Regions from separate parts of the Streptomyces sp. Je 1-369 genome, predicted to be linked through region 1. Evidence: riboswitches for the same ligand, from Rfam matches in the RefSeq annotation. Region 1 holds a riboswitch; each other region holds the start of a gene.
The links. Region 1 has a riboswitch for cyclic di-AMP ahead of NOO62_RS19040 (M23 family metallopeptidase). Riboswitches for the same ligand answer to the same signal wherever they lie in the genome.

Region 1 (3,243 bases):
CACGCACGCCGACAGCGCGTAAGTGGTTCGACGCACCCCTTCGGATGGCGTAGAGTTGTGTTTACCGACGCGGGGTGGAGCAGCTCGGTAGCTCGCTGGGCTCATAACCCAGAGGTCGCAGGTTCAAATCCTGTCCCCGCTACTGAAGGCCTGAGGCCGGGAAGCATCAGCTTCCCGGCCTCAGGTGTTTTTCCGTCCGTGACCGCTCCCCGTCCGTGACCGCTTCCCGGCCGTGACCGCTCCCCGTCCGTAACCCGGTCGGCCCACACCAAGTCGCACCCTCCCGCCGCTGCGGGAACCCTGAATGCAGCGCGGTGATGGGCGCGGAGTCGGCGGGAGACAAGCGGTGGGGCAGCGAGGAGAAGCCGACGAAAGGGGGGCCGGCGGGGCCACCGGGCCCGAGCGGGCGTTCGTCCGGGTCCTGCCGCTCCTGCTCCTCGTCGTCGGCGTCGTGTACGACGCGTCGACCCCGTCGGAGTTCACCGCGTCCCCCCTCTTCACCGCCGCACCCCTCATCGCCGCCCCCTTCTACTCGCGGCTCAGCACCGTCCTGACCGGCGTCGCCGCCACCGCCGCCGTCCTCTTCCTGCACTACGGCAGCACCATCAGCAGCCAGGTCGAGGCCGTCACCGAGGTGGTCACCGTGGTGACCGTCGCCGCGCTCGCCATCGTCATCAACCGTGTCGTGCGGCGCAGCAACGACCGGCTCGCCATCGCCCGCTCCATCTCCGAGGCCACCCAGCGCGCCGTGCTGCCCGAACCGGATCCGCGGATCGGCGGGCTCGACTTCGCGGCGCGGTACGAGGCGGCGCAGGCCGACGCGTTCATCGGGGGTGATTTGTACGCCGTACAGGACACCCCGCACGGCGTACGGCTCATCGTCGGCGACGTACGCGGAAAAGGCATGGGCGCCGTCGCGGCCGTCGCCGTCGTCATCGGCGCCTTCCGGGAGGCCGCCGAGCAGGAGGCCACCCTGGAGGCGGTCGCGCAGCGCCTGGAGCGGGCGCTCGCCCGCGAGGGCACCCGGCGCGACGGCCTTGACGCGTTCGAGGGGTTCACCACCGCGGTCCTCGCCGAGATCCGGCACGGCGAGGGCGCCGTACGGCTGGTGAACCGCGGGCACCCGCCGCCGCTGCTGCTGCGCGGCGACGGGCGGCTCTGCGTCCTGTCGGCGAGCGAACCCGCGCTGCCGCTCGGCATGGGCGACCTCGGGGCCTGGCCGGACCGCGCGGACGAGACGGAGCTCCCGCCCGGCGCGCTGCTGCTCTTCTACACGGACGGCCTCTCGGAGGCGCGCAACGCGGCGGGGGAGTTCTACGATCCCGCCGCCCGGCTCGGCGGGCGGATCTTCCCGGGCCGGAGCGGCCCGCACGCGCTCCTTGCCGCGCTCGCGGGGGAGGTGCGGCGGCACACCGGGGGTGGCATGACGGACGACATGGCGCTGCTCGCGGTGCGGCGCCCCACCGCGGGGGAACCGGACGGCACGACCGGAGCTCCGGGTGTCACGGCCGGTGATTGAAGTGCACCGCTCCGCATAACAACTGACGCTCTGTCAAGGGAATGTGAAGTTCCGGTGTTTAGTGATCTGGGGTCAACTCGCCCCGTTGCGCCCCTTCGTGTCCTGTTACGTACACCCGATGAGCGTTAACGATCAACCGGAACAGCTTGGAATACCGACCCGCTGTCTATTAACGTTCGATAACGCAGCGCGGTCGTCCCAGCCGTCACTAGAGACGGCTCCGCGCGCACGCGCCTAATCCCGCAAGGGAGCCGGGGAACCACCAACATGGGGTGAATCGGGCCTCTGCGCATCCGTGCACTCGTGCACCCGTGCCAGGTGTTCGTAGGAGACCTTCCTGCTCCGAACCCGTCAGCTAACCCGGTAGGCGAGAAGGAAGGAAAGGAGTGCGCCCCAGTGGCGTCCAACCGGCCTGCCCCCCAAGCCGTGTACGTTCCGAATGACGACGACTTCGGTTCGTACGACGAGAGCTCCTTCGAAGAGTGGAACCCCACCGAGGAGTCCGTCCGTCCCGTCCGCGGCAGGCACCGTGTGCACAAGAAGGGCGGCGGCGGACTCGCCCGCAGCTCCACCGTGCTCGGCGTGGGCGTCATCGCCGCCGTCGGCGCGGGCGGCATAGCCACCGCGCAGGACGGCAAGCCGCCGGTCTCCATATCGATGCCCGACCTGGGCGCGGTCACCGACTCGCTGCCCGAGGCCGAGTCGCTGCCGGGCGTGGGCTCGTTGATGTCCGACGACGCCGCCGCGGACACCACCGTCGCCGCCTCGGCCCCCCTCACCGCCGCGGGCGTCAGCACCGCCGACGCGGAGCAGGGCACCGCCGACGCGGGCGAGGCCCTGCGCGCCCGCATCATGCAGCAGGCCGAGAACCAGCAGAACCAGGCGGACAGCGCCGTGCGGACCGCGGCGGAGGACGCCGCCGTCAAGAAGGCCGCCGAAGAGGCGGCCGCGCAGCAGAAGGCCGCCGAGCAGGAGGCGGACGCCGAGGCCGCCGCCAAGAAGAAGAAGGCGGAGGAGGCCCGGAAGGCGAAGGCCGAGGCCGCGCGCCTGGCCAAGCTCGCCAAGAGCTTCGTCATCCCCACCTCCTCGTACACCCTCACCTCGCACTTCGGCGACGCGGGCTCCATGTGGTCCTCCGGCCACCACACCGGCCTGGACTTCGCGGCGCCCACGGGCACCCCGCTGAAGGCCGTGCACACCGGCACCGTCAAGGAGGCCGGCTGGGCGGGCGCGTACGGCTACCGCACCGTGCTCGAACTCGAGGACGGCACGGAGGTCTGGTACTGCCACCAGTCCTCGCTCAACGTCAGCGCGGGCCAGAAGGTCTCCACGGGTGACGTCATCGGCCGCGTCGGCGCGACCGGCAACGTCACGGGGCCGCACCTCCACATGGAGGTCCACACGCCGGGCGGCTCGGGGATCGACCCGCTCGGGTGGCTGCAGAGCAAGGGCCTCAATCCCTGATCGCGCTCTTGCGGGGTTCGGTCCGGCCGCGAGTTCGATGTGGCCTGCACGGAATTCCGTCTCCGGTGGGGGCGTTGAGGAGCACATGACTTCTCTTCGCCCACTCGGCTCCTCCGACCTCGAGGTCTTCCCGCTCTCCCTCGGCGGCAACGTCTTCGGCTGGACCGCGGACCGGGCGGCGTCCTTCGCCGTCCTCGACGCCTACACCGCGGCAGGCGGCAACTTCATCGACACCGCCGACGCGTACTCGGCCTGGGTCG
Region 2 (3,243 bases), 2.4 Mb from region 1:
CAGGCACAGCTGGAGCGCGAGTGGCTCGACCGGCTCGGCACGGTCGCCGGCCGCGCCGACGAACTGTGCCGGTACGCGGTCCTGTTCGGCGACCCGCAGCTCGCCCTGACGGCCGTCCAGCGCGTCCTCGACATCACCGCGGAGGAGGTCCAGGAGGTCGCCGCGGCCCGCCTGCGCCCCGACAACCGCGCGGTGCTCGTGTACGAGCCCGTGGAAGGCGCCGACGAGCGTGCCGAGGAAGAAGAGGAGGCGGCGAAGTGACCGAGGCCGCGACGATGCAGTTCCACCCCCAGCCCCAGGCCGGCACCGCCAAGCCCTGGGCCTTCCCCGCCCCCGAGCGCGGCACGCTGCCCAACGGCCTGACCGTCCTGCGCTGCAACCGCCCCGGCCAGCAGGTCGCCGCCGTAGAGGTCCACCTCGAAGCGCCCCTGGACGCCGAACCGGAGGGCCTGGACGGCGTCGCCACCATCATGGCGCGGGCCTTCAACGAGGGCACCGACAAGCACGACGCGGAGGAGTTCGCCGCCGAGCTCGACCGCTGCGGCGCGACCCTCGACGCGCACGCCGACCACCCGGGCGTGCGGGTCTCCCTGGAGGTGCCGGTCTCCCGACTCCCGAAGGCGCTCGGCCTGCTCGCCGACGCACTGCGGGCCCCCGCCTTCGCGGACAGCGAGATCGAGCGGCTCGTACGCAACCGCCTGGACGAGCTCCCGCACGAGGCCGCCAACCCGGCGCGGCGCGCCGCCAAGGAGCTCTCCCGGCAGCTGTTCCCGCCGACGTCGCGCATGTCGCGCCCGCGCCAGGGCACCGAGGAGACGGTCACGGCCATCGACTCGGCGGCGGTGCGTGCCTTCTACGAGAAGTTCGTCCGCCCGGCCACGGCCACCCTGGTCGTGGTCGGCGACCTCGAGGGCACCGACCTGGACGCCATCCTCACGGACACCGTCGGCGCCTGGACCGGTTCCCCGGGCGAGCCGCGCCCGGTGCCGCCGGTGACCGCCGACGACCGCGGCCGCATCGTCATCGTGGACCGTCCCGGAGCGGTCCAGACGCAGCTGCTGATCGGCCGGGTCGGCGCCGACCGGCACGACCGCGTCTGGCCGGCCCAGGTCCTCGGCACGTACTGCCTGGGCGGCACCCTCACCTCGCGCTTGGACCGTGTCCTGCGCGAGGAGAAGGGATACACCTACGGTGTACGGGCGTTCAGCCAGGTCCTGCGCTCCGCCCCGGACGGGACGGGCGCCGCGATGCTCGCCATCAGCGGCTCCGTGGACACCCCGAACACGGGACCGGCGCTCGACGACCTCTGGAAGGTGCTGCGCACCCTCGCCGCCGAGGGGCTCACCGACGCCGAGCGTGACGTGGCCGTGCAGAACCTGGTGGGCGTGGCGCCGCTCAAGTACGAGATGGCGGCTTCCGTGGCGGCGACGCTCGCCGACCAGGTCGAGCAGAACCTGCCGGACGACTTCCAGGCGCAGCTGTACCGGCAGCTGGCCGCCACGGGCACCGTGGAGGCCACTGCGGCCGTCGTGAACGCCTTCCCGGACGACCGGCTGGTGACGGTCCTGGTCGGGGACGCCGCGCAGATCGAGGAGCCCGTCAGGGCGCTCGGGATCGGCGAAGTGAGCGTCGTCACCGGCTGAGTGGCGGCAGCGACCGCGCTGAGCCACAGTCAGGACGCATCGCGACCCCGGTGACCCGTTTCGGTCACCGGGGTCCTCATATGTCCGGATTCATATAGTGGTTGCCTGTCTGGCGTGTGGCGTGCGCTACAAAAGTCGCGTTCTGTTTGTCGAATGAAAGACGCCCCGCTTAGCGTCGACCCGGCTGTCCGTCGCGCAGTACGCCGCATCCGCGGCACCGGGCAGTCATCGCCGAGTCCCCGTACGGCGCGAGCCAGGGGAGCCGGGGACCCACATGTCCCCTGGGGTGAATCGGGAACCTTGCCGTGAGGCGAGGGACTCGTAGGAGACCTTCCTGCTCCGAACCCGTCAGCTAACCCGGTAGGCGAGAGGGAAGGAAAGGAACACCCGCCACATGGCGTTCACCCGTGCCACCGGGAAGCACCGTCGTCCGAGCCGCATGACGCGGACCACCGCGAACGTCGCGGGTGTCGCGGCGCTCACCACCACCGGTGTCATCGGAGGCCTCGCAGGCCCCGCGCTCGCCGCCGCCGACGAAGCGGCCGTGGAGCACACCGGACTCACCCAGGCGATATCCGTCGGTGACTCGCTCGCCGAGAGCATCGACGCGCAGGCCGCCGCGCAGCGCCAGGCCGCCGACGACGCCGCTGCCGCCAAGAAGGCCGAAGAGGCAGCCAAGAAGAAGGCCGCCGAGGAGAAGCGCAAGGCCGACGCCGAGGCCAAGGCGAAGGCCAAGAAGGAGCGCGAGGCCAAGGAGCGCGCCGCCCGCGAGGCCGAGCGCAAGCGCCTGAACACCTACGTCTCCCCGGTCTCCGGCTCGTACGTCTCCACGGGCTACCAGACCGGCGGCGCCATGTGGTCCTCCGGCAGCCACACCGGTGTCGACTTCCACGCCGCGTCCGGCACCTCGGTCCACGCGGTCGGCTCCGGCACCGTCGTCGAGGCCGGCTGGGGCGGTGCCTACGGCAACAACGTGGTCATCAAGATGAACGACGGCACGTACACCCAGTACGGCCACATGTCGTCCCTCGGTGTCACCGTCGGCCAGACGGTCACCCCGGGCCAGCAGATCGGCCTCTCCGGGTCCACCGGCAACTCCAGCGGCCCGCACCTCCACTTCGAGGCCCGCACCGGCGCGGACTACGGCTCGGACATCGACCCGGTCTCGTACCTCCGCTCGCACGGCGTCAACGTCTGACCGACGCGGCCCCCGCAGCGGCCAAGCACCGAACCGAAAGCCCCGGCTCCTCGTGAGCCGGGGCTTTCGGCGTTCCGGGCCGCCGTGTTCTTGGCCAAAAGATATCCATGAATTCCGTCCCGCCGTCGGAAATCCCGGCGCCCTGCAATAGAGTCACGGAACGAGCGTCGGTCGACCGCGTTGCGCGGGGATCAAAGCGGAGGTCCGGTCATGCGCGTTCCCGCGCACTCGGTATGCACGGCCATTCGGGACGACATAGTCGCCGGTGTGTACGAAAGGGGCGGCAAGCTCACCGAGGAACTCCTCGCGCGGCGCTACGGAGTCTCCCGCGTCCCCGTGCGCGAGGCTCTGCGCACGCTGGAGGCCGAGGGCTTCGTCGTCACCCGCAGACACGCGGGCGCG
Region 3 (3,243 bases), 3.6 Mb from region 1:
TCGATGCCCTGGGCAACTTTTCTACGCTGTGAGCGCAGCTCAAGGAGTACGTGGAACCGTTACGTCGCGCGGGGCCGCGGTGCCGGAGCGGGCGCCACGTCCATGTCGCGTTCGAACCGCGGTGTTCCGCCGCGATGCCGAACCGCGCGCGGCGGCTGTCGGAGGAGATGCTCGCGTTGCACACGGGGCGGAGCAAGGAGCAGATCGGCGCGGACATCGAGCGGGACAAGATCCTCGACGCCCCCGGCCGCCCTGGAGTACGGCCTCGTGGACCGGATCACTCCTAGGGCCTGCGTCGGGAGACGTCGCTCGCCGCCCGCGACCCGAGGTGATCCCGCCGATACCGCCGCCCGAACCGCCGCCACTGCCCGCGCCGACCCGCGCCGAGGGAGAACTGGTCGACCGTTACCTCGAGGTCGTCGACCTGCTCGGCCGGATCAATCCGGCCCGCGCCGAGCACACCTACGGCGGGCTGCGCGCCGCCCAGGCCCTCGTCGGCCGGGCGGGTGCCCTGCGCGACGCGCCGGCCCTCATGCACCAGCTGGGCGAGAGTGAAGTGCACGCGCCGACGCTCGCCCGGGCGCTGCGCGTCCTCGACGGGGAGCGCCGGGCCGAAGGAGTCACCGTGCCGCCCCCGCGCGGCGGCTGAGACACCGTCGGCCGACCGCGTCCTTCGACACCCCGACGTCCGGGGCCACTTCGAAACGGACCAGTCGGGCTACCCCGGACGGCGTACGAACAGGTCCTTCTTCGCAGGGGTGCAAGTTGCGTTCTGCGAGTACAGCACTGGCGGAATTAGGTATTCCGCTGCTGGTCGAGCGGTCGTCGGACCACCCGGCCGGGGACCGATTCCGGCAGTGTCCACCTGAACAGGTCAGTCGTGAGGAGCCTCACAAAACGCCGTTTCGGCTCGGTTTTTCGACCCATCTCGGGTCAAGATCCCTTCCGACGACAAGCCCCCGCCACAACGGCGGGGCGGTCCGGGCGGACGCCGAGTCCTGCCGCCACCCGGATGACCGGTCGACATCTGTGCAACGGCAGGAGTGGAGGACCCAGGTACGACGGGCCCGTCCGGGAAGTCCGGACGACGCCCTTGGGGTGAAGCCGCAGAGCACGACGCGGCCGGGCATCTTCGCCTGCCCGAACCCGACAGGTCATCTTTCACAGGCGGCTGACGAAGGGTTGCGCATGACCGCGCTGAATCATGTTCCGTCGCTGCTCACCAGGACCGGTGCCGCATCGGTCCTCACGCTCGCCGTCGTAGGCGGCACCGTCGTGGCCCCCGGGCTCACGTCGGAGGCCCAGGCAGCCACCCACGGGACGAAGGCGCTCAAGATCGCGGCGTCCAAGAAGGGCTCCCCGTACGGCTACGGCTCGGCGGGACCCAACCGGTTCGACTGCTCGGGGCTGACGCTCTACTCGTTCAAGAAGACGGGCAAGAAGCTGCCGCGCACCGCCGCCGCGCAGTACAACAAGACCAAGCACGTCTCCCGGTCCAAGCGGACCCGCGGCGACCTGGTGTTCTTCCACTCCGGTCGGAACGTCTACCACGTCGGGATCTACGCGGGTAACAACCGCATCTGGCACGCTCCCAAGAGGGGGGCCGTGGTGCGCCTGGAGAAGATCTGGTCCAACAGCGTCTGGTACGGCAGGGTCCGCTGACCCACCGCGGCCGGTCCGGCGCGCGCCACGCACCGTCAGGTGCCGGTGCGTGGAGTGCGCCGACGGGGATACCCGTACGGGATGTCCGACGACTATGCCTGTACCGCCCGCAACGAAACACCGCTGGAGCGCGCCGACCGCAACTTCGCGGAGCTGCTCCAGGAGCTGAGGGTGACGCAGACGGGCGTTCAGATCCTCTTCGCCTTTCTGCTCACCCTCGCCTTCAGCCCGCGCTTTCCCTCGCTGGACGCGGTGCAGCGCGGCACCTACGTCACGACGCTGCTGCTCGCGGTGCTCGCGGCGGCGCTGTTCACGGCGCCCGCCGCGCTGCACCGCTCGCTCTTCCAGCAGCGGGCCAAGCCGCTCATCGTGCGGGTGTCGTCCCGGCTCGCCGCCGTCGGGCTCGGCGTGCTGGTCCTGACACTCGCCGGTTCGGTGCTGCTCGTCGTCGATGTGACGTCAGGGCGGACCGAGGGACTCCTCGCGGGCGTGTGGACGCTGCTGGTGTGCGTCGGGCTGTGGGGCGTACTGCCACGGCTCGCGCGACGTCCCCTGGCGCGCGTCGAGGCCGCACTCGTTGAGGAGCCGGACGCCCGGCCGTCGGGGGCCCGCGGCGGAGCTCCGCGCCCGATGCGCAGGGAGCGGTGCCGGTAGCGCGCGACGCTGCGCGGCGGCCGTCCCACGGTCAGTGGGTGGCCGGTCAGTGGGTGGCGTCGCGAGGGGTGCGCCGGACCGGGGCACGCCAGGGCAGCGCGATCCACACGGTCTTGCCTCCCTCGTCGGTGGGGCTGACCGAGAGCCTGCCGCCGCATTCGGCGGCCAGCCAGCGAATGATCACCATGCCGCGGCCGTTGTCCTGCTGGACGGCTGCGGGGAGGCGCTTGGGGTAGCGCGGATGGCTGTCGGTGACGCCGATCCGCAAGTGCTCGTCACGGTCGAGTTCGACGTCGACCGTGAAGGTGGGCGACTGTCCCAGGGTGTGCTGCACTGCGTTCGTGGCGAGTTCCGAGACGATGAGTCTGATCGTGTCGGCCACCTCGGCGTCACCGGGCAGGCCCCATTCCGCGAGCACGCGCGAGACGTACTTCCGGGCGGCGGGCACCGAAGCAGGATCGCTCGGCAGGGTGACGGAGGCTTCCTGGTGGTCTGCCATGGCGGCGCTGTCCCTTTCCCACCGGGACCGGTCTCCGACCCGCGGCGGATGACTCGAGGACAGTCCCGGACTGGTGCTTCGCGCCAGCCTGCCACTCCTTGGCCGGTCACGGGTGGCGATCCACCGAGATGTGCATATATCTGTCGCTCGAAGCGGTGAACTCTGCTACGGCAGACCGTATTTGGGCGGGAGACCGGTACTTCCTCTAATCTCGCCTACTGCCCCGCCCCGCCGCTGGGAAATCCGGCGGCTCCGTCCGGAAGGAGACGGGCATGCAGTACGGCCCCGCGGTGCGCCGTCGTCAGCTCGGTGCCGAACTGCGCGCACTGCGTGTGCAAGCGGGACTCACGAGCAGCCAGGCCGCCGCTCGGGCCGGCTGGCACCAGTCCAAAGTGAGTCGCATCGAGACGGGCCGCAGCGGCGTGAAG

Region 2: it holds a riboswitch for cyclic di-AMP, as region 1 does, so the genes downstream of both, NOO62_RS29880 (M23 family metallopeptidase) here and NOO62_RS19040 (M23 family metallopeptidase) in region 1, are expected to answer to the same signal.
Region 3: it holds a riboswitch for cyclic di-AMP, as region 1 does, so the genes downstream of both, NOO62_RS02620 (C40 family peptidase) here and NOO62_RS19040 (M23 family metallopeptidase) in region 1, are expected to answer to the same signal.

What each region holds. Positions count from the first base shown of each region.
Region 1 covers NZ_CP101750.1:4,198,328-4,201,570, reverse strand. Annotated here, with positions in the region: gene NOO62_RS19055 (alginate lyase family protein) at 1-22, shown strand, start outside; tRNA gene NOO62_RS19050 (tRNA-Met) at 69-142, shown strand; gene NOO62_RS19045 (PP2C family protein-serine/threonine phosphatase) at 305-1,519, shown strand; cyclic di-AMP (ydaO/yuaA leader) riboswitch at 1,741-1,904, shown strand; gene NOO62_RS19040 (M23 family metallopeptidase) at 1,916-2,983, shown strand; gene NOO62_RS19035 (aldo/keto reductase) at 3,069-3,243, shown strand, end outside.
Region 2 covers NZ_CP101750.1:6,610,672-6,613,914, forward strand. Annotated here, with positions in the region: gene NOO62_RS29870 (M16 family metallopeptidase) at 1-261, shown strand, start outside; gene NOO62_RS29875 (M16 family metallopeptidase) at 258-1,643, shown strand; cyclic di-AMP (ydaO/yuaA leader) riboswitch at 1,863-2,025, shown strand; gene NOO62_RS29880 (M23 family metallopeptidase) at 2,038-2,841, shown strand; gene NOO62_RS29885 (GntR family transcriptional regulator) at 3,052-3,243, shown strand, end outside.
Region 3 covers NZ_CP101750.1:570,563-573,805, forward strand. Annotated here, with positions in the region: partial or broken gene NOO62_RS02610 (ATP-dependent Clp protease proteolytic subunit) at 144-285, shown strand; gene NOO62_RS02615 (hypothetical protein) at 329-649, shown strand; cyclic di-AMP (ydaO/yuaA leader) riboswitch at 1,009-1,185, shown strand; gene NOO62_RS02620 (C40 family peptidase) at 1,189-1,662, shown strand; gene NOO62_RS02625 (DUF6328 family protein) at 1,744-2,316, shown strand; gene NOO62_RS02630 (ATP-binding protein) at 2,363-2,815, opposite strand; gene NOO62_RS02635 (helix-turn-helix domain-containing protein) at 3,088-3,243, shown strand, end outside.